4 regions of the Methyloversatilis discipulorum genome follow, and region 3 is predicted to be linked to each of the others. Evidence: predicted binding sites of a transcription regulator. Region 3 holds the regulator's gene; each other region holds the start of a gene.

Region 1 (7,196 bases), 990 kb from region 3:
AAGCTGGCGGCGAAGTACTGCCAGCACAAGGCCTGCGCGCCAACGCTGGAGGTATTCCAGCGCTGCGCCATCTTCCGCGGCATGGACGCCGCATACACCTCCCCCGCAACACTCAACTGAATGGATCTGTCATGGCACGCATCGGACTTTTCTTCGGCACCAACAGCGGCAGCACGCGCAAGATCGCGAAGCAGATCAAGAAGCGCTTCGACGACGACACGATGGCCGAGCCGGTCAACATCAACAAGGCAACGGTGGACGACCTGCTCGCCTACGACTATCTGATCCTCGGCACACCGACGCTGGGCGACGGCCTGCTGCCAGGCATCGAGGCGGAATGCGACGACGAGAGCTGGGCCGAAGCGCTGGTCAAGTTCAAGGGCACCAGCTTCGCCGGCAAGACGGTGGCGCTGTTCGGTCTGGGCGACCAGGACACCTACGGTCACGAGTTCGTCGATGGTCTGATCCTGCTGTACGACTTCTTCAAGGACGCCGGTGCAAAGATCGTCGGCGCCTGGCCCACCGACGGCTACGACTTCACCGAGTCGCAGTCGGTCATCGACGACAAGTTCGTCGGCCTGGCCATCGACCAGGACATCCAGCCCGAACTGACGGCCGAACGTGTCGACGGCTGGCTCAAGCTGATCGCTCCCGAGTTCGGTTTGAGCATCTGAGCGCAACAGGGCGTCGGTCGGTATCAGCGCCGACTGACGCCCTGTCGTGGCCAAGGCCGCTCCCACAAGGAACGCGCCCGATCCACCAGCGGAGCCAGAGCCAAGCCCCGGTGGGAGGGGTCTTCTGACCCCGACAGCCGCCTGTAACGAAGCCTGCGGACTGCAAAGGCCCTGTTGCGGCCAAGGCCGCTCCCACACGAACACTCGCTGTCCACGGTCAGAGCCTGCGTTTGTGGGAGCGAGCTTGCTCGCGATTGCAGCCTGAATCGGAGCCGGCGACGTGCCAAGGCAGCATCGCGGCCAAGGCCGCTCCCACGAGGAACGCGCCCGACCTACTGCCCGAGCCGGGGCAGCGGTTCTGTGGGAGGGGTCTTGACCCCGACAATAGCCTGTATCGAAACCTGCGGACTGCAAAGACCCTGTCGCGGCCGAGGCCGCTCCCACACGAACACTCGCTGTCCGCGGTCAGAGCCTGCGTTTGTGGGAGCGAGCTTGCTCGCGATTGCGACCTGAATCGGAGGCGGCGACGTGCCAAGGCCGCTCCCACAAGGAACGCGCCAGAGCTGCTGCCGGAGCCCGAGCCGATGCCTGCCCCCCAAAAAAAACGCCGCGCCGGCACGAGGCGTGCCGGCGCGGCGCGAGAGGACGCTGTATCAGCGGATGATGTCGTACGAGTAGTCGGTCTTGCCCGGAACGATGGTGTTCACGTCGATCGACTCGAAGAACTCGTCGAGCAGCATCACCAGCACGCGCATGCCGCCTTCGTAACCCCAGATCGGGTAGCGATGGTAGTGGTGGCGATCGAAGATCGGGAACACCATGCGGATCAGCGGGGTGCCGGTGTCACGTTCCAGATACTTGCCGTAGGTGTTGCCGATCAGGAAGTCGACCGGCTCCGTGTAGAGCAGCGAACGCATGTGCCACAGGTCGCGCTTCGGGTACACCTTGCAGCCGGCGCCGTAGGGCGAGGCATCCAGCACCTTCTGCACCCGTGCTTCCCACTCCTTCTCGCCATTGGTGGCCAGGATGTGTGCCGGCTCGGCACCCAGTTCCAGCAGGAACTCGGTCAGGCCCAGCATCATGTCCGGGTCGCCGTACATGGCGTAGCGCTTGCCGTGCAGGTGAGCCTGCGAGTCGGCCATCGCGTCGACCAGGTAGCCGCGCTCCTTCTCCAGCACCTCGGGGATGGGCTTGCCGGTGAGGCGCGACAGTTCCATCAGGAACTTGTCGGTGCCGGCGACGCCGATCGGGCTGTTCAGCAGCACCACTTCCTGACCATGCTCGGCGATGAACTTCGCGGTCTTTTCGCAGCAGAACTCCTGGAAGATGACCGTGGCCTTGGCGTTGATCGCGCGCTCGACCGTTTCCTTGGTGGTGCCGCCCTCGTACATGCGGAACTCGCCATCGGTCGGCGTATTCCAGACCTCGGACGGATCGCACAGGATGTTGTAGTCGATCTCGAACAGGTCGAGGATGCGCTTCATTTCCTTCATGTTGCCGACGACGAAGCCGTCGAAGCCGAAGATGAAGTTGATCGACTCGTCCGCCTTGCGCTCGAGCTTGGCGGCGGTGTCGGCCTTGCCGTCCCAGAAGTGACGCAGGATGCCGAGCAGCGCGTTGTCGTAGCCGGTGATGTGGCTGCCGACGAAGGCCGGCGTGTGGGCGAACGGAACGTCGAACTCGGCCGGTACGCTGCCCTTTTCCTTCGAGGTCTTGATGAAGGCGTTCAGGTCGTCGCCGATCACTTCCGCCATGCAGGTGGTCGACACCGCGATCATGTCCGGCTTGTACAGGTTGTACGAGTTGGCGAGGCCGTCGATCATGTTGTTCAGGCCACCGAACACGGCCGCGTCCTCGGTCATCGACGACGACACGCAGGAGGTCGGCTCCTTGAAGTGACGCGAGAAGTGCGAACGGTAGTAGGCGACACAGCCCTGCGAACCATGCACGAAGGACAGGGTCTTGTGGAAGCCGTTGGCGACATAGACGGCGCCCAGCGGCTGGCAGGCCTTGGCCGGATTGACCGTAAGCGCTTCACGGGCGAAGTTCTTCTGCTTGTAGTCCTCGGTCTTGGTCCACTCGACGATCTCCTGGATCTTGGCGTCGGCGTGGTTGAACTCGAACTGGGACTTCTTGTCCGCCAGCATCTGCTGGTATTCCGGTTCGCGGAACAGCAGTTCGTGGTCGAGGATCTTGTCGGCTGATTGAGGCATGTTGAACACTCCTGAGTGTAGGGTGGGCAGGGGCTGCGCCCCGCCCTGCGACACGGATGTCGGGAACGGTGGGTTTCGGTGCCCTCAACCCACCCTACGTTGCACTGCGCTTACTTCTTCCACGGAGCCTTGGTCAGGCCCCAGATCGGCGAGCTGATCGCCATGTCCATGTCACGGGCAAAGATGGCGAAGCCGTCGTAGCCGTGGTACGGACCGGAGTAGTCCCAGCTGTGCATCTGACGGAAGGGCACGCCCATCTTCTGGAACACGTACTTTTCCTTGATGCCGGAACCGACCAGATCGGGCTTCACCTTCTCGACAAACTTCTCGAATTCGTAGCCGGTGACGTCGTCATAGATCAGCGTGCCGTCCTTGACGTAGTGCGTGGTGCGCTGATAGTCGTCGTTGTGGCCGAATTCGTAGCCGGTGCCGACCACTTCCATGCCCAGATCCTCGTAGGCGCCGATGACGTGACGAGGGCGCAGACCGCCGACGAACAGCATCACTTTCTTGCCTTCCAGGCGCGGACGGTACTTGTCGATCACCGCCTGCATCAGCGGCTTGTACTTGGCGATCACCTTCTCGGTGTTCTCCTTGATCTTGTCGTCGAAGTGCGAGGCGATCTCGCGCAGCGACTCCTCGATCTTGGACGGGCCGAAGAAGTTGTATTCCACCCAGGGAATGCCGTACTTCTCTTCCATGTGCCGCGAGATGTAGTTCATCGAGCGGTAGCAGTGCAGCACGTTGAGCTTGGCCTTGGGCGTGTTCTCCAGTTCGGCGATGGTGCCGTCGCCGGACCACTGGGCGATCACGCGCAGACCCATCTCTTCCAGCAGGATGCGGCTGGACCAGGCGTCGCCACCGATGTTGTAGTCACCGATGATGGCCACGTCGTACGGGGTCGACACGAAGTCCGGGCGCTTGTCTTCGGTCTTGTCGAACACCCAGTCACGGATGGCGTCGTTGGCGATGTGGTGACCCAGCGACTGGCTGACGCCGCGGAAGCCTTCGCAGCGCACCGGCACGATGGTGTGGCCGTCGTATTCCTTCGACTTCTTCTTCGACACCGCTTCGATGTCGTCACCGATCAGGCCGATCGGGCACTCGGACTGCACCGAGATGCCCTTGTTGAGCGGGAACAGCTGCTGGATCTCGTCCATGATGACTTCCAGCTTCTTGTCGCCGCCGAACACGATGTCCTTCTCCTGGAAGTCGGAGGTGAACTGCATCGTGACGAAGGTATCCACACCGGTGACGCCGATGTAGTAGTTGCGGCGAGCCGCCCACGAGTACTGACCGCAACCGACCGGGCCGTGGGAAATGTGGATCATGTCCTTGATCGGACCCCACACCACGCCCTTTGAACCTGCGTAGGCACAGCCGCGGATGGTCATCACGCCAGGCAGCGACTTGATGTTCGACTTGACGCCGCAGTCGGGCTTGCCTTCCTCGTGCACGTTGAGGTGCTTGGCGCGCTTCTTCGCGGTCTTCTCGGGATAGGCCTTCAGCACTTCTTCGATCAGCGCTGCGTTCTGGGCCTTCTTTTCGTCTATGGTCATGCTCATTTGATCACTCCTTGTCGAGAGCTGAGGGTAGAGAACCACGGTTGTCGCCGGCGGAGGCCGGGAGCCTGCGGGCGACGCCCGCGGCTCCCGACCCTCGACTCTCGGGTGCTCAGGCGGCAGCGGCTGCCTTGCCGACTTCCGATTCGTCGACCTGCTTCATGATCCCGTGCTCCATCAGCAGATCTTCGAGCTGGTCCATCGTGATCGGCGTCGGAATCGTGCCGTTGCCCGCGTTGGCGTGAACCTTCTGCGCCAGGTCGCGGTACTCGTTAGCCTGCTTGGAATCCGGCGCGTACTCGAGCACCGTCATGCGACGCAGCTCGGCGTGCTGGACGATGTTGTCGCGCGGCACGAAATGGATCAGACGCGAACCCAGCATCTTGGCCAGCGACTCGGCCAGTTCCAGTTCCTTGTCGGTCTGGCGCTCGTTGCACACCAGGCCGCCCAGGCGCACGCCACCCGAATTGGCGTACTTCAGAATGCCCTTGGAGATGTTGTTGGCGGCGTACATGGCCATCATTTCGCCGGACATGACGATGTAGATTTCCTGCGCCTTGTTTTCGCGGATCGGCATCGCGAAGCCACCGCACACCACGTCGCCCAGCACGTCGTAGGACACGTAGTCGACGCCGTCATAGGCGCCGTTCTCTTCGAGGAAGTTGATCGAGGTGATGACACCGCGACCGGCGCAGCCGACGCCGGGTTCCGGGCCACCGGACTCGACACAGCGGATGTCGCGGTAGCCGATCTTCATGACGTCCTCGAGTTCCAGGTCCTCGACCGAACCGGCTTCGGCGGCCAGCGACAGGATGGTGTCCTGTGCCTTTGCGTGCAGGATCAGGCGGGTCGAGTCGGCCTTCGGGTCGCAGCCGACGATGAGGATCTTCTGACCCATTTCGGCCAGAGCGGCCAGGGTGTTCTGGGAGGTGGTCGACTTGCCGATGCCGCCCTTGCCGTAGAAGGCGATTTGTCTGAGAGATGCCATGTTTGATTCTCCTGAGTCGATGAACAGTTGATTGCCGCTGACCAAGCGATCATTGGCCACGTACCGCGCCACCGGATGCAGCCCCTTGTGCCCATTGTTGGTCTTCGTGGTCAGCCATTGGCGGCAAGTCATGGTCGGTGCATGGCCTGTTCAGCAACTGCCGTGCCATTCATCATGCATTCTCTATAAACGGCTTGCAGACGTCGTTTCAGAGATTCACATCGACGTTTCCATGAGTCGCCGGGCGGTACGACAAACGCGACAATCAGCCCAGCGCTGTGAGGATTGACCGGGCTGCGACAGAGCCGACACAGGGCCACATGAGCTGTGTGGTCAATGCGTCATCGGGCGCACCGGCGGGCGTTCCGGCGCGCAGTCAGGCCTGATGCCGGACAAGGACGACGCAACGGGTACGGCACTTGCTGTGGTCACGCATCCGCCCAGCAAAGACACGTCCATGTCCACGCAAGAACCTGTCGTTCCAGTCGCCGCGCCTTCGGTCAGTTCGACCGCAGGTACGCAGAACCCGCACTTCGCCCGCATCGGTGGCGAAGCGGCGATCGTTCAACTGGTCGACCGCTTCTATGCGCACATGAGCGAACGCCCGGACGCACAGGGCATACGCGCCATGCACGGTGTCGACCTCACCGACGTCAAGCGCGTGCTGGTGAATTACCTCGTCGAATGGATGGGCGGTCCGCAGCGCTACTCGGTCGAACGTGGCCATCCGCGTCTGCGGCGCAAGCACCTCGCATTCGCGATCGGCCCGGCCGAACGCGACGCGTGGATGAACTGCATGCGCACCGCCCTGCAGGAAGTCGTCAGCGACGGCGAACTGCGCATGCAACTGGAGCACGCCTTTTTCAAGACCGCGGATTTCATCCGCAACGATCAGGGGAATCACCATGAGCATCACCATCGCTAGCTCCGCCTTTGCCGCACTGGAAAACGAGAAGCGGCTGCTCAACGCCGTGTTCAAGGGACCGACGCACAAGCCGGGTCGTGTCGGCTTCCGCGGCGACATCGCGCTGAAGTTCGCGCAGCAGTTCGCCGACGAAGCCCGTCCGCCCGAAATCAGCAGCGACCAGGTGATGGCTGCGGCGCACGAGGGCGAAACGCACATCGCCTTCCTGACCTGCTTCCTGCTGTCCTTCGAGTACCTGAAGATGCTGGCCGAAGTACTGGGCGATGCGCTGTCGCCGCAGGGCAAGTACATCGTGTTCTGCGACAACATCGACCTGTCGAAGAAGTACCAGGTGCAGTACGGCGGTGCGACCTTCCACGTGCTGCCGATCGACGAAGCCACCGTCTATAACGAGACGCTGGAACTGCTCTATCTGGAGAAGAACGACCTGAAGAAGCTGGACACCGCCGGCAAGCTGGACGCGGTCGTCGACGCCGCGATGAAGTTCACCGGCAAGTTCCCGGAGATCAGCTACGAAGAGGGCCTGAAGCTGATGGGGCCGGTGCGCAATCTGTACGAAAACCGCCCGGTCTGAGTGTGGGCCCCCACGCTCGCAGCCCCCATGGAGGCTGCGCAGTTCCACGGTCGGCTTTGCACAGCCGACCGGTTACGCGGGCGGCGCGTCGCACTGATGGATCGGTGAAATGGCACACATTGTCTTCTTCGAAAAGCCCGGCTGTGCCGGCAACGCGCGGCAGAAGCAGTGGCTGCGCGATGCCGGCCACCAGCTTTCGGTGCGCAGTCTGCTGACCGAGCCATGGACAGCGGCGTCATTGCTCGACTTCCTCGACCCCT
Region 2 (7,196 bases), 1.0 Mb from region 3:
CATCGCCTGCGTGCTGCAGCGCGCGCTGCGCGCGCATTGAGCCGACGATGAGCACATGGCCGGAAGAACTGCGCACCGCCCGCTGCCTGCTACGCAAGCCGCAGCCGGGCGACGCGCCGGCGCTGTTCGCCGGCATCAGCGGCGACGCCGAGGTGACGCGCTATCTGGGCTGGACCACGCACACCGAACTGACGCAGACGCGGCGACAGATTTCGCACGACCTGGCGCGCTGGCAGCGCGACGTCGCCCGCAGCTGGGTGCTGCTGGCCGACGACGGCGAGGCCGGCGGGCTGTTCCAGCTGATCGGGCAGGGCCACGCGCTGCGCCTGGGCTTCGCGCTGGCGCGCCGGCTGTGGGGCCGCGGACTGGCGTGCGAGGCGCTGCAGGCGGTGGTGGACGAAGCTTTCAGTCATGCGGCAGTGTGCCGCGTCGATGCCGTCTGCGACGCCGACAACGCGCGCTCGTCGCGCACGCTGGCGCGCGCCGGCCTGCCGCTGGAGGCGCGGCTCGGCCGCTACATCCTGCACCCCAATCTGTCGCCTGAGCCGCGCGACGTGCTGCTTCATGCGAAAGTGCGCAGATGAATCCTGAAAAGCCCTTTGCACCCTCCTGCGAACGCAACCGCGACGTCATTCTCGAACGCCTGCGCGTGCATTTCGCCGGCCGTCGTCAGGTCCTGGAGATCGGCAGCGGCACCGGTCAGCACGCGGTGCATTTCGCCGCCGCGCTGCCGCATCTGCAATGGCAGTGCAGCGAGCGCGCCGAGGCGCTGCCCGGTCTGCGCATGTGGCTGGACGACGCGGCGCTGCCGAACACGCCGCCGCCGATCGAACTCGACGTCTGCGGCCGCTGGCCGGTCGCGCATTTCGATGCGGTATTCACTGCCAACACGCTGCACATCATGGCCTGGCACGAAGTCGAGAAGATGTTCGCCGCCCTGCCGGCGGTGCTCGCGCCGTCGGCCACGCTGGTCATCTACGGCCCGTTCAACTATGGCGGACGTTTCACCAGCGACAGCAACGAGGCTTTCGACCGTTCGCTGCGCGAAGGCGCGCCGCATCGCGGCATCCGCGACTTCGAAACGGTGGAGGCGCTGGCGCGGCTGGCCGGGCTGTCGCTGTTCGCCGACGAGGAGATGCCGGCCAACAACCGCTGTCTGGTGTTCGCGCGCTGATCAGCGTGCGCCGGTGCTGCCGTCGAGCAGCGAGGCGATCACTTCGCCGCCGAGACCGTGCCCCGGATCCAGACGGCCGATGTGTTCGACCAGCGTGCGCGCGTCGTCGCTGCGACCGCTGCGCAGGCAGATGAAAGCCAGCGCCTTCAGGCTGAACAGCCAGAAGCGCGCCGGCCCGGTGGCCGCGAAATCGGCGTCACCCGGCTGCACGCGGCGCCAGTCGGCGTCCAGCCCGGCCTGCCGGCCGGCCACCGTGATGCCGCGCGTGGCCGCCTTCTCGGCCAGATCGAACTGGCGACGGCCGGCGTGGAACTTGTACAGCATGTAGTACACCGGCAGGCACTCCGGTGCGCTTGCCTGTGCCGTCCACAGCAGTGCTTCGATGCGTTGCGGCGGCGCGCCGGCCGCCTCGTCGAACAGGCGGCGCACCGATTGCGGCACCGTGCCGCCGAAGTATTCGTCCGACGTTTCGCCGGTAAACAGATTCACCAGACCATCTCCGGTGCCCGCAGGCGCTCGACCGGCGCATCGCCCAGCAGGTGGCTGTCGAAGATTTCGCCGACGTCGTCCTTGCTCACGTTCGAATACATCACCGCGTCCGGATAGACCACGACATTGATGCCCTGGTCGCACGGGCCGAGGCAGCCCGAGTAGGTGATGGCGACGCGGTCGAAGCAGTTGCGTTTCTGCAGTTCCGCCCAGAAGGTCTGCAGCACTTCGGCGCCGCCCTTGTGCGCACAGGAGCCGCGTGGGTGGCCCGGTGGGCGTTGCTGTGAACAGACGAAAACGTGTTTCTGCGGCTTCGGCATGATGCGGTTCTCCGGATGGGGTCAGGCGGTGAGGCGGGCGATCCAGCGTTCGATCTCGCCGAGATGGGCCGCGTCGTCGTGCTCGAAGGCGCGCGCCATCTTGCGCAGGCCGGGGTCGGGCGCGAGGATGGCCATCATTGCGTAGTAGCTGTGGCTGCGCCGCTTCAGGTCCAGCGCACGTTCGAGCGCCATGTGCAGGTCGAGCATTTCGTCGCTGATCACCTTCACGGCGGTGCGCGGCTTCTCGATCTCGATCGGCCGGATGCGCGGCAGGTTGGCGGCCACCGGCAGCGGCTTGCCGGACAGCGCCTCGTGCGCTTCCATGCGCGCCAGTTCGGCCAGATTCTGGAAGAAGGCTTCGAGCTCGGTGTCGCCGGCATCGAGCGCGTGTCGTGCGGCCTTCTCGTAATGCAGCGCCGCTTCGCTTTCGAGCGCGTTGACGCTGGCGAGGAACATGTCGCTGTCGTGCATGGTGCGTCCTCCCGATCAGGCGACCGAGGGCAGCGTGGCGCGCAGGCTGTCGAGCGACACGCGCTGCTGTCCGTCCGCTTCCTGGAATACCTTGAACACCTTTTCCTGCGCCGGCGTCGAGGTAACGAAGTCCTCGTAGGCGCGCGACAGCAGGTTGCGGTAGCGCGCATAGACCACGCCCTCGTCGCCGTCGGCCAGGCCTTTCTCGCTGCGCAGGTACTGGTAGAAGCGCTTCAGGATGTGCAGGCGGTTCACGTTCACGACGCCCTGATCGAAGGGCAGCGCGAAGAATTCCAGGAAGTCCTCGGCCGACGACAGCTTGGCCAGGCGCTGGGTCAGATCATCCATGACGGGTCACTCCTATGTGTGCGGCGGCCGCGTGGGTGCTGCCGTCGAATGCGGGTTGGGAACAGGTGTCGTCGCAGTCGCTGCAGATGCCCTGCGCGGTACTGCGTTCGCCGGCCAGGCGCACGACGTCGCGCTCCAGGTCGGCAATGCGTTCGAGCAGGCAGGCGATGGCCTTGCCCACCGGGTCGGGCATCTGGTGGTGGTCGAGGTCGATGCCGCCGGCGGTGATGCGGCGCTGGCTCTTCGGCAGCACCATGCGGCCGGGGATGCCGACCACGGTCATGCCGGGCGTCACGTCCTCGATCACCACCGAGTTGGCGGCGACGCGGGCGTTCTCGCCGACGGTGATCGGCCCCAGTATCTTGGCGCCGGCGCCGACCACCACGCCGTCGTTCAGCGTCGGGTGACGCTTGCCCGGATTCCAGGTCGTGCCGCCCAGCGTCACGCCGTGATACAGCGTCACGTCGTCGCCGATCTCCGCGGTTTCGCCGATCACGACACAGGCGCCGTGGTCGATGAAGAAGCGGCGGCCGATGCGCGCACCCGGATGGATGTCGACATTGGTGAACAGTCGCGACAGGAAGGACAGCAGTCGCGGCAGATAGCGCAGGCCGCGCCGCCACATCGCGTGCGCGAAGCGGTGCGCCACCAGCGCCTGTATGCCCGGGTAGATGGTGAGCAGTTCGAGCTTGTTGCGCGCCGCCGGGTCGCGGTCGAACACGCAGTTCACGTCCTCGCGCAGCATCGCGAACAGCCCGGGTGCGGCTGTTGCCGCCGGCGACAGCGCGCCCGCCGTGCCTTGTTCGCCGCTCATGACGCCTCCGGCAGCGGCTGCGCCGCTTCGAGGTAGAAGGCCTTCAGCTGGGTGGCGTCCGGCGACTGCTTGTTGGCGGTCGCGTAGGCGCGGATGCGCTCGATGATGTGCGCCACCTCGATGTCCGACGGATACAGCCCGAGCCGCGCACACGCTTCGAGCACCGCGTGCGAACCGGAGTGCTTGCCCAGCACCAGCCGATGGGCGCGGCCCAGTTCGGCCGGGTCGAAGCTCTGGTAGTTGCGCGGGTTCTTGATCAGGCCATCGACGTGGATGCCCGATTCGTGCGTGAACACGGCGTCGCCGACGATGCTCTTGTTGGCGGCGATGGCGCGGCCGGATGCGCGTTCGACCAGGCGCGAGATCGGCAGCAGCGACTGCGACGAGACGCCGCTGTCGATGCCGTGAATGTGGCGCAGCGCCATCACCACCTCTTCCAGCGGTGCGTTGCCGGCGCGCTCGCCGAGGCCATTCACCGTCGTATTGGCATGCGTCGCGCCGGCGCGGAAGGCGGCCAGCGTATTGGCGGTGGCCAGACCGAGGTCGTTGTGCGCGTGCATCTCGATTTCGAGGTCGACCGCCCGGCGCAGCTGCGACACCAGCACATAGGTGCCGAAGGGGTCGAGTATGCCCAGCGTGTCGGCGATGCGGATGCGGCGGGCGCCGGCCATCTGCGCCTCTTCGGCAACGCGGCACAGGAAGTCGATGTCGCCGCGCGACGCGTCTTCCATGCCGACGCTGACCTCGACACCGGCGTCGAGTGCGCGCTCGACGTGCGGACGGATCTGCTCGATCACCCAGTCGCGATTGCGCCGCAGCTTGCCGGCGATCTGCAGGTCCGACACCGGCAGCGACATGTGCACGATGTCCACCGGGCAGCGCAGGGCCGCCCTGAGGTCGCTGTCCGTCATGCGCGCCCACACCATCAGTCGCGCGTTCAGGCCCAGCATCGCGATGCGCTCGATCACGTCGAGCTCGGCCTCACCCATGGCCGGGATGCCGATCTCCATCTCCGGCACGCCGGCGTCATCGAGCGCAGCGGCGATCGCGCACTTCTCGTCGGCGGTGAACGCCACGCCGGCCGTCTGCTCGCCGTCGCGCAGCGTGGTGTCGTTGATGATGAATGCGGCTGCCATGTCGTCGGACCTCCTGCAGAGCATTCAGCAAGCGCTGTGCCACGGAGCTTCGTTGGCGCAAGTGATTGATGTTGATGGCGGTTTCGCGCGCATCGCGATGTCGCGCATGCGACATGTCCGTCGGCCGTGGCGAGGCTGTCGTGAATGTTTCGTTTGCAACAGGTGTTCTGCCTTGGGGTTTCGATACAGGCCGTCATCGCGAGCAAGCTCGCTCCCACAGGAGCCTCGCTCGTGCCGCCGACAGGGCATGCTTTTTGTGGGAGCGGCCTTGGCCGCGATGCGGCCGCTGCAGTCCTGCGGCTTCGATCCAGGCTGCCGTCGGGGTCAGAAGACCCCTCCCACAGAAGCCTCGCTCGTGCCGCCGACAGGGCATGCGTTTGTGGGAGCGGCCTTGGCCGCGACGCGGCCGCCGCGGTCCGCCGGCTCCGATCCAGGCTGCTGTCGGGGTCAGAAGACTCCTTCCACAGAAGCCCCGCCCGTGTCGCCGACAGGGCGTGCTTTTGTGGGAGCGGCCTTGGCCGCGATACGGCTGGTGCGGTTCGCCGGCTTTGATCCAGGCTGCTGTCGGGGTCAGAAGACTCCTCCCACAGAACCCTCGCTCGTGTCGCCGACAGGGCATGCTTTTTGTGGGAGCGGCCTTGGCCGCGATGCGGCTGGTGCGGTTCGCCGGCTTTGATCCAGGCTGCCGTCGGGGTCGGAAGACCCCTCCCACAGAACCCTTGCTGGCAGGGGGCTGCTTACTCGCGGGCGAGGTTGCGCGTGTGCAGCGGCAGTTCGACCGTCACGTCGGCGTTGCCGAGGCGGGCGCAGCAGGCGAGGCGGGAGGCGGGCTGTACGCCCCAGGCGTCGTCGAGCTGGTCTTCCTCGTCGTCGTCCGCTTCATTGAGCGAGGCGGCGCCGGCGCGCACATAGACGTGGCAGGTCGAACAGGCGGCGACCTTCTCGCAGGCATGTTCGATCGCGATGTCGTGCGCCAGCAGCGCGTCGCAGATCGAGGTGCCGGCGGCGACCTCGATGCGGGCGCCGTCCGGGCACAGCTGCGGATGCGGCAGTACGGTCAGCGTGCTCACGGCTGCAGCTCCGACACGCGGGTGCCCGACAGCGCGCGCCGGATGCCGGCGTTCATGCGCAGGCCGGCGAACTCGGTGGTGGCGGCGTTCAGCGCTTCGCTCAGCAGCTTGAGCTTGGTGCTGTCGTCGCCGGCTTCCAGCGCTTCGGCCAGCGCATACATCGCTGCCTGGATGGCGACGAACTGGTCGTGCGTCAGCAGTGCGTGACCGTCTTCGGCCAGTGCCGCCTCGGTGGCGTCGACCAGACGGCGCGCCTCGACCTGGGCCTCGCGCAGCATGCGCGCCGCCATGTCGCTGTCGGCCTTGCCGTAGGCGTCGATCAGCATGTCGGCGATCTGCGCGTCGCTGAGACCGTAGGACGGCTTGACCTCGATGTGCGCTTCGACGCCGCTGGTCTGTTCGCGCGCCGACACCGACAGCAGGCCGTCGGCGTCAATCTGGAAGGTGATGCGGATGCGCGCCGCACCGGCCACCATGGGCGGGATGCCGCGCAGTTCGAAGCGCGCCAGCGAGCGGCAGTCGCTCACCAGTTCGCGTTCGCCCTGCACGACGTGGATGGCCATCGCGGTCTGGCCGTCCTTGTAGGTGGTGAATTCCTGCGCGCGTGCCGCCGGTATCGTCGAGTTGCGCGGAATCACCTTCTCGACCAGGCCACCCATGGTTTCCAGACCGAGCGACAGCGGGCATACGTCGAGCAGCAGCCAGCTCTCTTCGCCGGCCGGCTTGTTGCCGGCCAGCACGTCGGCCTGTATCGCGGCGCCGATGGCCACCACCTGATCGGGGTCGAGGTCGGTCAGCGGCTCCTGGCCGAACAGCTTGCGCACCGCGGCGCGCACCTGCGGCATGCGCGTCGAGCCGCCCACCATCACCACGCCGTCGACCTCGTCGGCGGCGACGCCGGCGTCACGCAGTGCGCGGCGCACCGGCGCCATGCTGCGCGACACCAGGTCGCCGGTCAGCAGCTCGAACTGTTCGCGCGACAGATCGAAGGAAACGCTGCGGCCATCGTCCAGCGTCAATGCGATCTTGGTGACCGGGGCACTCGACAGCGCCTCCTTGGCGCTACGCGCCCGCGCCAGCATCATGCGCGTCTCGCCGGGGGAAGGCGCTGCGAGTGCCAGTTGCTGCCGCAGCCAGTCGGCGATCCGGTGGTCGAAATCGTCGCCGCCAAGGGCGGAGTCACCTGCGGTCGACAGCACTTCGAACATGCCCTGTGACAGCTTCAGCACGGAGATGTCGAAGGTGCCGCCGCCGAGGTCGTAGATGGCGAAGGTGCCGTGTGCGGCACGGTCCAGACCGTAGGCGATGGCGGCTGCGGTAGGTTCGTTAAGCAGGCGCAGCACGTTCAGGCCGGCCAGACGCGCGGCGTCCTTG
Region 3 (7,196 bases):
GCATCGGCCAGGGCAAGGACAATGTGCGCGAATTCCTGCGCGCCAATCCGGCGATGGCCCGCGAAATCGAGAACAAGGTGCGTGTCGCCTGCGGCATGCCCGAACTGGCGGTGATCGCGCCGGACAGCAAGGCGGACGCCGCGTGAACGCCGCGCTGCGCGAGAAGGCTTTGCGCCTGCTCGCGCGGCGCGACCACAGCCGGGCGGAACTGGCGCGCAAGCTGCGCGAGGACGGCGACGAGGACGAGATTGCCGCCCTGCTCGTCCGTTTCGAGGAGTGCGGGCTGCTGTCCGATAGCCGTTTCGCCGGGCAGTTCGTAACCTCACGCGCGGCGCGCTTCGGCACGCGCCGGCTGCAGTACGACCTGAAACAGCGCGGCGTGGCCGAGGCCGACGTCGCGGATGCGCTGGCCAGCGTCGGCGACGACGAGGCGGTCCGCGCCCGTGCCGTGTGGGCCCGCAAGTTCGACGCCCGCCCGTCGGATGCCAAAAGCTGGGCGAAACAGGCAAGATTTTTGCAATCTCGCGGTTTTTCCGCCGATAGCATTCACAAGGTATTGCGCGAACAACCCGAACAAGATGAGTGATTCCCGGACTGTCAGCCGGCTCAAGGTCGAACGGCTGCGCAAAAAGTACAAGTCGCGCCCGGTGGTGAAGGACGTGTCCTTCGAGGTCGGCAGTGGCGAGGTGATCGGACTGCTGGGCCCGAACGGCGCCGGCAAGACCACCTGTTTCTACATGATCGTCGGCCTGGTCAGCGCCGACGGCGGCGAGATCCATCTCGACGGCGAGCGGCTCACCCACCTGCCCATCCACCGGCGGGCGCTCGAGGGGCTGTCCTACCTGCCGCAGGAGAATTCGGTGTTCCGCAAGCTGGACGTCGAGGAGAACATCCTCGCCATCCTCGAGCTGAACGAGAAGGATGCGACCCGGCGCGCCGCGCGGCTGGACGAGCTGCTGGAAGAGCTGGGCATCGGCCACCTGCGCAAGAGCCCGGCCGCGGCGCTGTCGGGCGGCGAGCGTCGCCGCGTCGAGATCGCCCGCGCGCTGGCGACGTCGCCGCGCTTCATCCTGCTCGACGAACCATTCGCCGGCGTGGACCCGATCGCCGTCATCGACATCCAGAAAACCATCCGTTTCCTGAAGGAGCGCGGCATCGGCGTACTGATCACCGACCACAACGTGCGCGAGACACTGGGCATCTGCGATCGCGCCTACATCATCAACGCCGGTGAGGTACTGGCGAGCGGCCGGCCTGAAGAAATCGTGTATAACGAGAGCGTCAGGAAGGTCTATCTCGGCGAACACTTCCGCCTCTAGACCGCCGAAATTTGCACACCATGAAGCAGTCGCTGCAACTCAAACTTTCCCAGCATCTTGCGCTCACGCCGCAACTGCAGCAGTCCATCCGGCTGCTGCAGCTGTCGACCATCGAGTTCAACCAGGAGATCGAACGCTTCCTGGACGAGAACCCGATGCTCGAGCGCGACGACAGCGAGCCGGTCGCGAACTACCAGCCGCCGCAGGACAGCATGGGCGAGACGCGCGACAGCACGCCGCAGGAGAGCGCGGACGCCCAGCAGGAGGAGCAGCGCGCCCAGGAGAGCGCCAGCAGCGCCGACATGGACGACTGGTCCGGCGAAAGCGGCAGCTACGGCTCACGCAGCGGCGGCGACGACGAGGACGGCGACTACCAGGACGTACAGGCCGCCGGTACCTCGCTGCGCGACCACCTGTGTGGTCAGCTTGCGCTGTCGCAGATGAGCGAGCGCGACCGCTACCTGATCCGCCTGCTGATCGAGGCGCTGGACGACGACGGCTACCTGAACCAGGAACTGACCGAACTGGTCGAGCTGCTGCCGGAAGAAGCCGACATCGACCTCGACGACCTGTCGATCGCGCTGCGCCAGCTGCAGAACTTCGACCCGGTTGGCGTCGGTGCCCGCGACCCGCGCGAATGCCTGCTGCTGCAGCTCAATGCGCTGCCCACCGACGAAGTGTCGACACTGGCTCGCACCATCATCGACCAGCACATCGACCTGCTGGCCGCGCGTGACTTCGCCAAGATCCGCCGCGCCGTCGGCTGCGACGAAGAGCTTCTGCGCGCCGCGCAGACACTCATCCGCTCGCTGAACCCGCGCCCGGGCGCGCAGTTCGCACCGATCGACGCGCGCTACATCGTGCCCGACGTGGTGGTACGCAAGGTGCGCGGTCAATGGACGGCCCTGCTCAACCCGGACGCGATGCCGCGGCTGCGCATCAACCGTCTGTACGCCGAAATCCTGCAGGGCCAGCGCGGCAGCGGCCTGTCCGGTCAGCTGCAGGAAGCCAAGTGGCTGATCAAGAACGTGCAGCAGCGCTTCGACACCATCCTGCGCGTGTCGCAGGCCATCGTCGAACGGCAGCGCCAGTTCTTCGAGTTCGGCGAGGTGGCGATGCGACCGCTGACGCTGCGCGAGATCGCCGAAACGCTCGAATTGCACGAATCCACCATTTCGCGTGTCACCTCGCAGAAGTACATGGCGACGACACGCGGCCTGTTCGAACTGAAGTATTTCTTCGGAAGCCATGTGGCGACCGAAAGTGGCGGGGCCTGTTCGGCCACCGCGATCCGCGCGCTCATCCGCCAGTTGGTGGGCGCCGAGGATGCCAAGCGTCCGCTGTCGGACTCGCGCATCGCGGAGATACTGGGCCAGCAGGGCATCGTCGTTGCGCGGCGCACCATCGCCAAGTACCGTGAGTCCCTGAACATCCCGCCGGTCAGCGTGCGCAAGGCGATCTGAGACGGATCACATCGACCGACCCGATCGCCACGCATTTTTCGTCCCGTAACGAAAGGAGGCAGCATGAACCTCACCATCACCGGCCATCACCTCGAAGTCACCCCGGCCATCCGCGAATACGTCGAAACGAAACTCGACCGCGTGATCCGCCATTTCGACCACGTGACCAGCGTTTCCGTCATCCTGTCGGTGGAAAAGCTGCGACAGAAGGCGGAAGTTACGCTGCACGTCCGCGGCAAGGACATCTTCGTGGAAGCCGAAAGCGAGGACATGTACGCGACGCTCGACAACCTGATCGACAAGCTCGATCGCCAGGTGCTCAAGCACAAGGAGAAGTCCGGCGAACACACCCGTGAAGCACTGAAGCACCAGGCGGCAGAATGAAACGATTGCCCGCTGCCAGGGGCGTATAATCCGCGGCCTTGTTGCAGTGCAATCAACTTTTCCGGCGCGGCGACCGTTAACCTCGGTACCGCGCCCGCCGCGTGTTCGGAGTAGCCCCTGACATGACGCTTATCGCAAAGCTGTTGCCCATTTCGAACATCTGCCTCGGCCTCGACGCCAGCAGCAAGAAGCGTGTGTTCGAACAAGCCGGCCTGCTTTTCGAAAACAACCAGGGCATCGCCCGCAGCCAGGTGTTCGACAGCCTGTTCGCGCGCGAAAAGCTCGGTTCGACCGGCCTCGGCCAGGGTGTGGCCATTCCGCATGGCCGCATCAAGGGCCTGAAGGAAGCCATCGGCGGCTTCGTGCGACTGGAAAACCCGGTTGCCTTCGACGCGCCGGACGGCCGCCCGGTCAATCTCCTGTTCGTGCTGCTGGTCCCGGAGCAGGCGACCGAACTGCATCTGCAGATCCTGTCCGAGCTGGCGCAGATGTTTGCCGACAAGGCCTTCCGCGAACAGCTGATGCAGGCCGCCGACGTACCCGCCATCCACACCCTGTTCACAGCCTGGCAGCCCGCGCATGCGGAAACTCAGCGTCGCGCGGCTGTTTGAGGACAATCGCGACCGGCTGCGCCTGCAATGGCAGTGCGGCAGTGGTGAAACGCTGATCGTCGCCGACCAGATCGGTCTGTCACCGGCCGACCTCGTCGGCCACCTGAACACCATCCACACCCGACGCATACAGGTCGTCGGCGTGCCGGAAATCCTGTGGGCCGAAAGCGTCTCGACACGCAAGGTCGAAGACATCGTCGATACCCTGCTCGACGCCCGTCCGCCCGCCTTCATCGTTGCCGACGGTGCCGATCCGCCGCCCACCATCCGCAGCGGCTGCGCCAGCCGCGGCATCCCGCTGATGACCACGCAGCGCAGCGCTGCCTCGGTGATCGACCAGCTGCGCGCCTATCTGGCGCGCGAACTGGCGGACCAGACCACGCTGCACGGCGTGTCGATGGACGTGCTGGGCATGGGTGTGCTGATCACCGGTGACTCCGGCGTCGGCAAGAGCGAACTGGCGCTGGAACTGATTTCGCGCGGTCACGGCCTGGTGGCCGACGACTGCGTCGACATTTCGCGCATCGCACCCAATGTGCTCGAAGGACGCTGCCCGGAACTGCTGAAGGATTTCCTCGAAGTGCGCGGGCTGGGCGTACTGAACATCCGCACCGTATTCGGCGAAACCGCCTGTCGGCGCAAGATGAAGCTGCAACTGGTGGTGCATCTGCAGAAGCAGGTGACCGGCCTGCCCGAAGCCACGCGCATGCCGCTGGACAACGAGGTGATGGACATCCTCGGCGTGAAGATACGCAAGGTGGTCATTCCGGTTGCAGCTGGCCGCAACCTGGCGGTGCTGGTCGAGGCCGCCGTGCGTACCACGATACTGAGTTTCCGCGGCATCGATTCGACGCTCGAATTCGTCGAACGCCAGCGCCGCGCCCTCGGCGGGGAGGATGGCTGACCCGGCGACTGTACATGATGATGACATATGCATAACATGCACGACGGCAGCCCGCCCGGGCCGCCGCCGGTATTGTCATTTCATGCTGCACAGCCAGGAGCTCAGTCATGCCGAATACCCGCCTTACGCTCAGCTGCACACTCGTCAGCATCACCCTGCTCGCCTCCTTCCCGCATGCCGCCGTCGCCGGCCCACAGCAGGACAGGATGCGTGCCTGCAACAAGGAGGCGAAGGAAAAGTCGCTGAAGGGCGACGAGCGCAAGTCCTTCATGAGCAGCTGCCTGTCGTCCGGAAAGAGCGAGGCGACGACCACTGCAGACGCATCCGACGATGCTGCAGCGCGCAAGAAGCAGTGTCGCGCCGAAGCCAGCGCCAAATCGCTGAAGGGTGACGAGCGCAAGGCCTTCATCAGCGAGTGCTCGAAGACCTGAACGCGGCAGCATCGGCCCGCCCGCGGTGGCGGGTCGCACCTGCTTTCGTGCGCTATGCAACAAGACGTCCCCGAAAGGCGCGCCGGGCCTGCCGGACAGGCAAAAACCTTTTGGTATAGTCGATCGTCTTCGAACGTCGGAGCTGCCCGATGTTGCGCGACCGATTCCTGCGCCCCGCACTGCTTGCCACCGCCCTCGCCATCGCGGCCCCCGGCGTCCTTGCCTTCAGTTTCTCCGAGGACGCGAAGAAGGACGCCGCCGCGGACGAGGAAGCCCGTGCCGCCGCTGCCGCGCACGTGCTGTCGCTGCCGCCGGCCTGCCTTGACGAACTGCGGCGCCGGAAGATCATGATCGTGATGGGCGAGCGCACCGGCGAAGGGGTCACTGCCGAGCAGGCCCGTTTCAGCCCGCACTTCAACTCGATCAACAAGCGCCTGCTCAAGCACGGCATCCGCACCTATTCCCAGCAGGAAATCCGCGCGCAGATCGCGCAGGCCGAGGTCGATGCCTATTTCCGCAACGACCCGGACGCAGCGCTCGCGGCGTCGAAGAAGATGGGCGCACAACTGGTGATGCGCGGCACGATCGACTCCCGTTCGACGATCAATCCTGTGCTGCGCATTCCCGAGGTCTATGTTTCGATTGCGTACGTACTGATGACCCCCGGCGGAAAGATGATTTCCGAAGCCAGCGCGAAAGCCGAATCGTATTCCGGCAGCGACACGCTCGGCATGGCCAGCACGCTGATCGAGGAACAGGCCGACGCCGTCGTCAGTTCGCTGCTCGGCGGCTACTGCGCGGCCAATCCGCCCGCAAGCGGCAAGAAGAAAAGCAAATAGGCACCGCGCGGCCCGACCGCGCGGACACATAACGGGGCGCAGGCGTCCCAGCAATCTTCAGAGAAAGGGACCTCCATGAACATCACCTTGCATCGCGCACTGAAATCCGCGGCATTCGCCGCCGCCGTCGGCAGCCTGCTGCCGCTCGCGTACGCCCAGCCCACCTTCGAAAGCGCTTCGCCGACCGCTGGCGACAGCGTGTCGCAGAAGGCCAACGAGAGCGCCGACAAGGCGATGTACAAGGCTGTCGAATACAGCAACAAGAACAAGCCGGGCCCCACGGTGGTCGTCGTGCCGGGCGAGATCAAGAGCAACAACGCGACGTTCACGCAGAAGTTCGCGTCGAACAACATCGCTGATTTCGGCGAACTGGAACTGTCGCAGGCCAACTTCAAGGTGCTCGAACGTTCGGACATGGGTCCGCTGCTGAACGAGTTCCAGCTCGCCTACTCGATGGGCGACCCCGGCTCCGCGCGCAAGATGCTGCAGAAGGGCAAGTTCAAGACGACCAAGTACGTGGTCAAGTTCGACATCCTGAAGGCCGAGCAGGTCGCCGCCGCGAAGGAGGGCGTCAGCGGCCGCACGCTCGGCAACATCATCGGCATCCTCGGCGGCAGCCGCGGCAGCTACGCCGCCGGCGAGGCGGTCGGCTCGGTCGAGACGGGTGCCGCCGCCGGCGTCTGGATCATCGGCATGCGCTACAAGATCATGGACGCCAACACCACCGAACAGCTGGCGCAGGGCTATACCGAAGAAAAAATGGAAGTGGGCGCCAAGGGCTCGTCCATCCTCGGCGTATCCAGCAGCCAGGAAGGCGGCATCACGCTCGACGGCATGGTGCAGCGTCTGGTGCAGAAGTCGGTCTGGGAAATCGACGCCAAGTACAAGTAATTCCCCGCCAACGCCGCCGGAGCACGCCTCGTGAGCATTCCCGCAAAGCTGGGCAAGTACGACATCCTGCGCGAACTGGGCCAGGGCGCGATGGGCATTGTCTATGAGGGGCGTGACCCGGTGATCGATCGCCGGGTCGCCATCAAGACGCTCAAGCGCGAACAGCTGGAGCGCAGCGAGGCGGACGAGGTGATCGCCCGCTTCAAGCGCGAGGCACAGGCGGCCGGCCGGCTCAACCACCCGAACGTGGTGGCAATCTACGAGTATGGCGAAGAAGCGGACGGTACCGCCTTCATCGCGATGGAATTCGTGCAGGGACGCGAACTGAAGGATGCCTTCGACTCCGACGAGCGC
Region 4 (7,196 bases), 1.6 Mb from region 3:
GTTCGGCCACCACGGTCTGCCCGCCGGACAGCGGTGCGGGCTGGCTGATCACCGGCTCCGAACTGACCGTGACCGACAGGTTGCCGTGCGCGACCGCACAGCTGTCCAGCGTGACCGCCTGATTCATCACCACCGAACCGGTGCGCGAATTGACGATCACCTTGGCGGCCTGTTGCGCCGGCGTGACGTCGAGGTTTTCGATGCGGCTCATGAAGGCGACGCGCTGGTTCGGGTCGAGCGGCGCACGCACCTGGATGCGCCGGGCGTCGACCGCCACCGCGGTGCCGGGACCGGCACTGCCGTTGATCGCGTCGACCATGCGCTGCGTGGTGCCGAAATCGGTGGTGTGGGTTTCGAGGTTGATGAAATCGCCCTCACCAACGGCCGTCGGCACCGCACGCTCGACCGTGGCGCCACCGGCGATGCGGCCCACCGAGAGGTGATTGATGGTGACCGACGACCCACCGGCCGAGGCGCCAGCGCCGCCGACCACCACATTGCCCTGGGCCATGCCGTAGATCTGGCCGTCCGCCCCCTTGAGCGGCGTCATCACGAGGGTGCCGCCACGCAGGCTCTTGGCGTTACCCATCGACGACACGGTCACGTCCATCGCCTGACCGGGCCGCGCAAAGGGCGGCAGGCTGGCAGTCACCATCACCGCGGCGACGTTCTTCAGCTGCAGGTTCTGCCCGGGCGGCAGGGTCACCCCCATATTACCGAGCATGTTGATCACGCTCTGCACGGTGAATGGCGTCTGCGTCGTCTGGTCACCGGAGCCATCGAGGCCGACCACCAGGCCGTAGCCGACCAGCTGGTTATTGCGCACACCTGACAGCGACGCCAGGTCCTTGATGCGCTCGGCACTGACCGGCAGCGCGGCCAGCCATGCAAGCAGGAAGAATGTGATGAAGCGCTTCATTTCGGTTCGCCTTCCGGGCGGCAGTACAGTGCCTTTTATACGCCGGCGACCGGGAACCCGATGGCCGGAAAAGAGGGCTGATTCCTCATCACAGCGGCAGGAAGCTCAGGAAGAAGCGGCCCAGCCAGCCCATCACCTGCGCCTCGTCGATATAGCCGGTGGCGCGGTACTCGATGCGCGCATCGGCCACCTGGGTGGACTGCACCGTGTTCGCCGCGGTCACCTGGGTCGGATTCACGACGCCGGAGAAGCGGATGTACTCGTCGCCCTGGTTGATCGCGACCTTCTTCTCACCGGACACCAGCAGATTGCCGTTCGGCAGCACCTCGATCACGGTGACGGTGATGGTGCCAGTGAAGTTGTTGTCGGCCGAGGACGCGCCCTTGCCGGCGAACACGTTCTCGCTGTTCGCCTGCACGCCGATGCCCTGTGCGCCCTTGAGCGGCACGCCGGCGATGCGCGGCACGCTGACCTCGATGTCCTGCGAGCGATCAGCCGAGCTCGACGACTTCTTCGCCGCCTGCGTGCGCTCGCTCAGGTTGATCACCAGCGTGTCGCCGACCATGCGCGCGCGACGGTCCTCGAACAGCGGTCGCACGGCGCCCGGCTGAAAGATCGCGCCAGCGTTGGTCTGATACTGCGGACGCGGTTCCGGACGCACCGACATCGGCTGATGCACCGCGGTCGGCGGCGTCGTCGTGACGCAGCCGGCAAGCATTGCCGCCACGACCAGCACCACGGCAAAACCTGCGCAGCGGGCGGCAAGGTGAAGGCGTTGGGCATTCATGGTGGTCTCCGCCGGATCTCTTACAGCTGGGTCAGTCGGGCCAGCATCTGGTCCGACGTCTGGATGGCGCGCGAGTTGATTTCGTAGGCGCGCTGGGTCTGGATCATGTTCACCAGTTCCTCGACCACGTTCACGTTCGACGTTTCGACGAAGCCCTGATTGAGCAGGCCGGCGCCATTGGTGCCCGGGGTGTTCGGCGTCGGCACGCCGCTGGAGGCGGTTTCGACGAACAGGTTTTCGCCGACGCTCTGCAGGCCACCGGTATTCACGAAGGTCGCCAGTTGCAGCTGGCCGATCTGGGTCGGCGCGTTCTGACCGGCCTGCAGCACGCTCACCACGCCATCACGGCCGATGGTGACCGACACTGCATCAGCCGGAATGGTGATCTGCGGCTGCACCGGGAAGCCGCTTGAGGTAACCATGACGCCCTGCGCGTCCTTCTGGAAAGCGCCGTCACGGGTATAGGACAGCGTGCCGTCCGGCATCTGGATCTGGAAGAAGCCTTCGCCCTGGATGGCCACGTCGAGCGTACCGCCGGTCTGCTGGATATTGCCTTGCGTATGGATCCGTTCGGTCGCCACCGGACGCACGCCGGTACCGATCTGCAGGCCCGACGGAATGGTGTTCTGTTGCGTGTTCAGCGCGCCCGGCTGACGCATGGTCTGGTACAGCAGATCCTCGAACACGGCGCGGGCACGCTTGAAACCGTTGGTACTGACGTTCGCGAGGTTGTTGGTGATGACATCGAGCTGAGTCTGATGTGCATCCATGCCGGTGCGGGCAATCCACAGCGAGCGAATCATGGTCGGTTACTCCGGTTGTCAGTTGTTGCCCAGAACCTGCGAGGCAGCCTGGTCGTTGCGTTCGGCGGTCTGCAGCATCTTGGTCTGCATCTCGAACTGGCGGGACAGCGAAATCATTGCCACCACCTGATCGACCACATTCACATTGCTGCCTTCGAGGTAGCCGCCGACGACACGCACGTTCTGTGCCTGCGGCTGCAGTCCGGGTGCAGTCGAGCGGAACAAGCCGTCGTCGCCGCGCTTGAGTGTGTTCTCGGGCGGATCGACCAGCTTCAGACGGCCGATCGGGTTGACCTGGTTCACGCCGCCGGTGCGCTGCACGGCAGACAGCGTGCCGTCGGCCCCCAGCGTCACCTCGGTGTCCGGCGGCACGGTGATCGGACCGGTCTCGCCCTGCAGAGGAATACCCTCATGGTTCTGCAGGATGCCGGTCGGGCTGACCTGGAAGTGGCCGTTGCGCGTGTAGGCCTCGGTGCCGTCAGGCATGGCCAGCGTGAACCAGCCCTTGCCCTGTATCGCCATGTCGTATGAGCGCCCGGTCTGCTGCAGCGCGCCCGGCGTGTAGTCGTTCTTCACGCTGGCGTCGATGACGAATGCGCGCGACGCGAACGCCTCGGTCTGCACCTGCACGGCACGCAGACGGTGCTCCTCCGCGCGATAGCCGGTGGTCGATGCATTGGCGAGATTGTGGGCGACCGAAGCCTGGCGCTCCATCGTCCACTTCGCGCCGGTCATCGCGGTATAGATCACGCGGTCCATGGCAGTTCTCTATCCATTTGTGATGACTCCAAGCTCCAGGCAAATCGCACGAAGCAAGCGCCGCGCCGCCCGCAGGGCCGCCCCAAGGGCGAGCGCAGCCCCCTCGGGGGGCAGCGAACGACGTGAGCGTGGGGGCAATTTCAACTCAGCGCAGGTTCACCAGCGTCTGCATGATCTGATCCTGCGTCTTGATCGATTGCGCGTTCGCCTGATAGGCGCGCTGCTGCGTGATCATGTTAACCAGCTCGGCGGTGAGGTCGACGTTGGAGTCCTCGACCGCGCCCGGCTGCAGACCGCCGCGATTGCCCGTGCCGGGCTCACCGACGGCCGGCGGACCGGAGAAGGAGGTTTCCGCCCAGGCGTTGCTGCCCAGCTGCACCATGCCATCCGGATTCTGGAACGAGGCGAGCACGACCTGACCCAGCGTGCGCGACTGGCCATTGGTATAGCGCCCCTGGATGATGCCTTCCGGCGACACGCTGAGGCCGGACAGCCGACCCGAGGTATAGCCATCCTGCGCAACAGCATTCACGCTGAACGTGGTGCCGTACTGGGTCGAGTTGCCGAGGTTGAGATCGAAGGTCAGCGGCGTGGTGGCGCCGGTGGTGATGGCGAAGGACTGCGCCACCGTGGACGGGCCGACCAGACCACCGTTCGAATTAAAGGTCAGGGTGGTCGCTGCCGTCGGCGCGCCACCGTCCAGCGTCGTATGGAGATCCCACTGGTTCGGCGTGGCCGACTTGACGAAGTACATCGACATCACATGCGGATTGCCGAGCGAGTCGTAGGTGGTCATCGACGTGGAATACGAGAAGCTCGACGTGTCTGCGGTCGAGAACGGCGCCGTGACCGGCGGCGACAGTCGCGAGTCGAGGTTGACCGCGAGGTCGGCCGCCGTGGTCGACGTCGGTTCGGCACCTGACAGCGCAGTGTCGATGCGCAGATCGATCGGTGCAGTCACCACGATGTTGTCGTTGGCGTCGGTGCCGTAACCGGTGAGCCGGTAACCGGAGCCATTGACGATGTAGCCCTGCTTATCGACCGAGAACTGACCGTTGCGCGTGTAGAGCACGTCGCCGTTGTCGCTCATCCGGAAGAAGCCCTCACCGTTGATGGCGATGTCCAGCGGATTGCTGGTGACGGTGATGTTGCCCTGCGCGAACTGCTGGGCAACGCCATTCACCCGAGCGCCGATACCGATCTGGGCCGAACCGCCGCCGCCCAGCGTGGTCGCGTAGATGTCGGCAAATTGTGCCTGCGACTGCTTGAAACCCACGGTGGTCGAGTTCGCGACGTTGTTGCTGATCGCGTCGAGCGCCTTGGAGGCGATGTTCAGTCCGGAAAGTCCTTGCTGGAAGGCCATGATTCAACTCCCGATCAGTAGATCTGCTTGATGTCGTTCATCGTGACCAGCCCCTGCTGGCCCACATTCAGGCGGGTGACACCGCCGGTGCGCTCGACGCTGCCGACCACCGCGAGTTCGAGCGGCGTGCTGGTCAGCGTCTTGCCCCCCTGCACCGCTTTCACGGAGAAGGAGTACGAACCATCCTGAGCAACTGCCGTGCCAGAGTTGTCCTTGCCGTCCCAGACGAATTGCGTGATGCCGGCCTCCTGATCGCCCAACGCCATCTCGCGGACGATCACGCCATTCGCACCCTTGATGGTGACGACGACATCGTCGGCCGGAGTGGTCAGCTCGACCCCCCCCATCGACTGCCCCTCGACCAGCTTCAGGTCCGAACCTTCGATCAGCACCGCGTGGCCGACCAGCGCCGTCGCCTGCAGGTGCTGCGCATCGCTGGTGCTCTCCATCATCTTTTCCAGCGTGCTGTTGAGCTTGGTGATGCCATCGACGGTGCTGATCTGCGCCAGCTGCGAGGTGACCTGCGCGTTGTCCATCGGGCTGAGCGGATCCTGCATTCTGAGCTGCGTGGTGAGCAGCATCAGGAAGCGGTTCTGCGCCGCATCGAGTTCTGACGTTGCCTGCTTCTGCGTCGTGTTCAGTGAGCTGTAGAGGTCGGCGGCAGAATTGCCATTGACGGGATTGGTAGCCATGGCGTTGTCCTTACTGTCCGATGGTGAGGGTCTTGAGCATCAGCTGCTTCGCGGTATTCATCATTTCCGCGTTGGTCTGATACGAGCGGGAGGCGGAAATCATGTTGACCATCTCCTCCACGACATTGACGTTGGGCATCTGCACGTAGCCGTCGGCGTTGGCAGCCGGGTTGGTCGGGTCGTAGGTGCTGCGCAGCGGCGCCGCGCTCTCGACGATCTGCGTCACGCGCACACCGCTGGCTTCGCCGCCGTCGGCGATCGGCTTCATTTCGAACACCACCTGCTTGGCGCGGTAGGGCTGGCCGTTGGCCGTGGTCACGGAGTCGGCGTTGGCGAGATTGCTCGACGTCGTGTTCAGTCGCACCGACTGCGCAGTCAGTGCCGAACCGGCGATACCGAACACGTTGAACATGTTTCCTGCCATGGTTCAGCCTCCTTACTGGCCCTGGATCGCCTGCTGCATCGTGCGCAGGCGACCGCTGATGAAGGTGAGCAGCGCTTCGTACTGCACCGAGTTCTCGGCGAATGCCGCGCGCTCGACGTCCATATCTACCGTGTTGCCATCGACGCTGGACTGCGTTTCGGTGCGGTACTTCATCGACTGATCAAGTGCGCCGCTGCCCTTGGCTTCGATGTGCGAGCTGGAAGTACGCGCCAGTTCCACCGGCCCACCGAGCTTGCCGCCCAGCGCGCTTTCGAGCGCACTCCGGAACTCGATATCGCGTGCCTTGTAGTGCGGCGTATCGGCGTTGGCGATGTTCGACGCCAGCTGCTGCTGGCGCGCGGCGCGCACGCCGAGGGCGGCTTGATGCAGGTTGAGATGTCGGTCGAGAGGTGTCGGCATGATGTGCAGTCCATTGCAGCTATCGTGCCAATGACTTTAAGCGCCGAGGTGCTGCCGGAAACGGCAAAAAAGGACTGTTCGCACCCCGCCTTTCCTCGTCTTCTGCCGCCTCGAAGCGGCAAGGTTTGCCGCGCAAAACCGAACAACCCGCCTTCAAACCCTTGCCGGAAAAGGATTTTCCCTGCGGCAACGGGCGCACGGCTCGCTCCGGGCACCGCGCAGCGGAACAGAACTGTGCTTCACCCGCTATTTCCGGCATCGACCTTGCAAGCGGCGTGATCGAATGCATCCATCGCCAGGAGATCCGTCCATGTTCCGCCGTCCTCTTCTCATGCTGCTGCTTGCCCTGTGCTCCAGCGCGCAGGCACAGACCTCACCGGAGGCGCTGCGCGCTACCGTCAGCCAGTACCTGACCGCGCAGGCGGCAAGCATGCCGGGCAAGGCTGTGGTCGAAGTCGGCCAGCCGGACGCGCGGATCGCGTTGGCAGCCTGCACGGCGCACGAGCCCTTCCTGCCGCCGGGCGCCCGACCCTGGGGTCGCGTCAGCGTCGGCGTACGCTGCCTCGCCGGCGCCAACTGGACCGTCTACATTCCGTCGCGCGTTCGCATCGAAGGTGACTATCTCGTCGCAGCGCGCGCGCTGGGCCGTGGCCAGGTGGTGGCCGACGGCGATTACGCCTTCATGCGCGGCGACCTCACCGAACTGCCGCCGAACATGATTACCGATCCTCAGCAGGCCGTCGGGCAGTCGGTGAATGTCGCCATCGGTGCCGGCCAGCCGCTGCGCGCCGACTGGCTGCGCGCACCGGTCGCCGTGCAACAGGGGCAGATCGTGAAACTGTTCGCACGCGGCAACGGCTTCTCGGTCAGTCACGATGGCCGTGCGCTGGCCACCGCGCAGTCAGGCCAGACAGTGCAGATCCGCACCGGCAGCGGTCAGGTGGTGAGCGGCGTAGCACGTCCGGGCGGTCTCGTCGAAGTGATCTATTAGGGTCTGTTCGACGGCCAGCCGCGTCGGTGCTTGATATA

What was found. Region 3 encodes sigma-54, which starts transcription at its own class of promoters, with help from an activator protein. Its sites were predicted from a motif close to TGGCACNNTTCCTGCT; they were not measured.
Region 1: the regulator sigma-54 is predicted to act here: its motif matches at 5,590-5,605, upstream of nifH (nitrogenase iron protein).
Region 2: the regulator sigma-54 is predicted to act here: its motif matches at 4,779-4,794, upstream of nifV (homocitrate synthase).
Region 4: the regulator sigma-54 is predicted to act here: its motif matches at 6,182-6,197, upstream of flgB (flagellar basal body rod protein FlgB).

Annotation. Positions count from the first base shown of each region.
Region 1 is NZ_AZUP01000001.1:3,618,108-3,625,303, reverse strand. Features, by position in the region: gene METFAM1_RS0116925 (ATP-binding protein) at 1-120, shown strand, start outside; gene METFAM1_RS0116920 (flavodoxin) at 132-674, shown strand; gene nifK (nitrogenase molybdenum-iron protein subunit beta) at 1,328-2,887, opposite strand; gene nifD (nitrogenase molybdenum-iron protein alpha chain) at 2,998-4,452, opposite strand; gene nifH (nitrogenase iron protein) at 4,562-5,437, opposite strand; gene METFAM1_RS0116900 (group II truncated hemoglobin) at 5,895-6,362, shown strand; gene METFAM1_RS0116895 (hypothetical protein) at 6,343-6,936, shown strand; gene METFAM1_RS0116890 (ArsC/Spx/MgsR family protein) at 7,046-7,196, shown strand, end outside.
Region 2 is NZ_AZUP01000001.1:3,634,678-3,641,873, forward strand. Features, by position in the region: gene METFAM1_RS0116980 ((Fe-S)-binding protein) at 1-40, shown strand, start outside; gene METFAM1_RS0116985 (GNAT family N-acetyltransferase) at 48-584, shown strand; gene METFAM1_RS0116990 (DUF938 domain-containing protein) at 581-1,174, shown strand; gene METFAM1_RS0116995 (hypothetical protein) at 1,175-1,663, opposite strand; gene METFAM1_RS0117000 ((2Fe-2S) ferredoxin domain-containing protein) at 1,660-1,983, opposite strand; gene METFAM1_RS0117005 (ferritin family protein) at 2,005-2,454, opposite strand; gene nifW (nitrogenase stabilizing/protective protein NifW) at 2,470-2,802, opposite strand; gene cysE (serine O-acetyltransferase) at 2,795-3,616, opposite strand; gene nifV (homocitrate synthase) at 3,613-4,752, opposite strand; gene fdx (ISC system 2Fe-2S type ferredoxin) at 5,490-5,822, opposite strand; gene hscA (Fe-S protein assembly chaperone HscA) at 5,819-7,196, opposite strand, start outside.
Region 3 is NZ_AZUP01000001.1:2,625,571-2,632,766, forward strand. Features, by position in the region: gene recA (recombinase RecA) at 1-146, shown strand, start outside; gene recX (recombination regulator RecX) at 143-586, shown strand; gene lptB (LPS export ABC transporter ATP-binding protein) at 579-1,319, shown strand; gene METFAM1_RS0112270 (RNA polymerase factor sigma-54) at 1,340-2,782, shown strand; gene hpf (ribosome hibernation-promoting factor, HPF/YfiA family) at 2,846-3,166, shown strand; gene ptsN (PTS IIA-like nitrogen regulatory protein PtsN) at 3,289-3,777, shown strand; gene hprK (HPr(Ser) kinase/phosphatase) at 3,746-4,681, shown strand; gene METFAM1_RS0112290 (PsiF family protein) at 4,789-5,112, shown strand; gene METFAM1_RS0112295 (hypothetical protein) at 5,262-5,951, shown strand; gene METFAM1_RS0112300 (hypothetical protein) at 6,027-6,842, shown strand; gene METFAM1_RS0112305 (serine/threonine-protein kinase) at 6,873-7,196, shown strand, end outside.
Region 4 is NZ_AZUP01000001.1:4,242,241-4,249,436, reverse strand. Features, by position in the region: gene METFAM1_RS0119765 (flagellar basal body P-ring protein FlgI) at 1-919, opposite strand, end outside; gene METFAM1_RS0119760 (flagellar basal body L-ring protein FlgH) at 1,008-1,706, opposite strand; gene flgG (flagellar basal-body rod protein FlgG) at 1,727-2,509, opposite strand; gene flgF (flagellar basal-body rod protein FlgF) at 2,528-3,268, opposite strand; gene flgE (flagellar hook protein FlgE) at 3,414-4,631, opposite strand; gene METFAM1_RS0119740 (flagellar hook assembly protein FlgD) at 4,646-5,323, opposite strand; gene flgC (flagellar basal body rod protein FlgC) at 5,334-5,735, opposite strand; gene flgB (flagellar basal body rod protein FlgB) at 5,760-6,167, opposite strand; gene flgA (flagellar basal body P-ring formation chaperone FlgA) at 6,478-7,158, shown strand.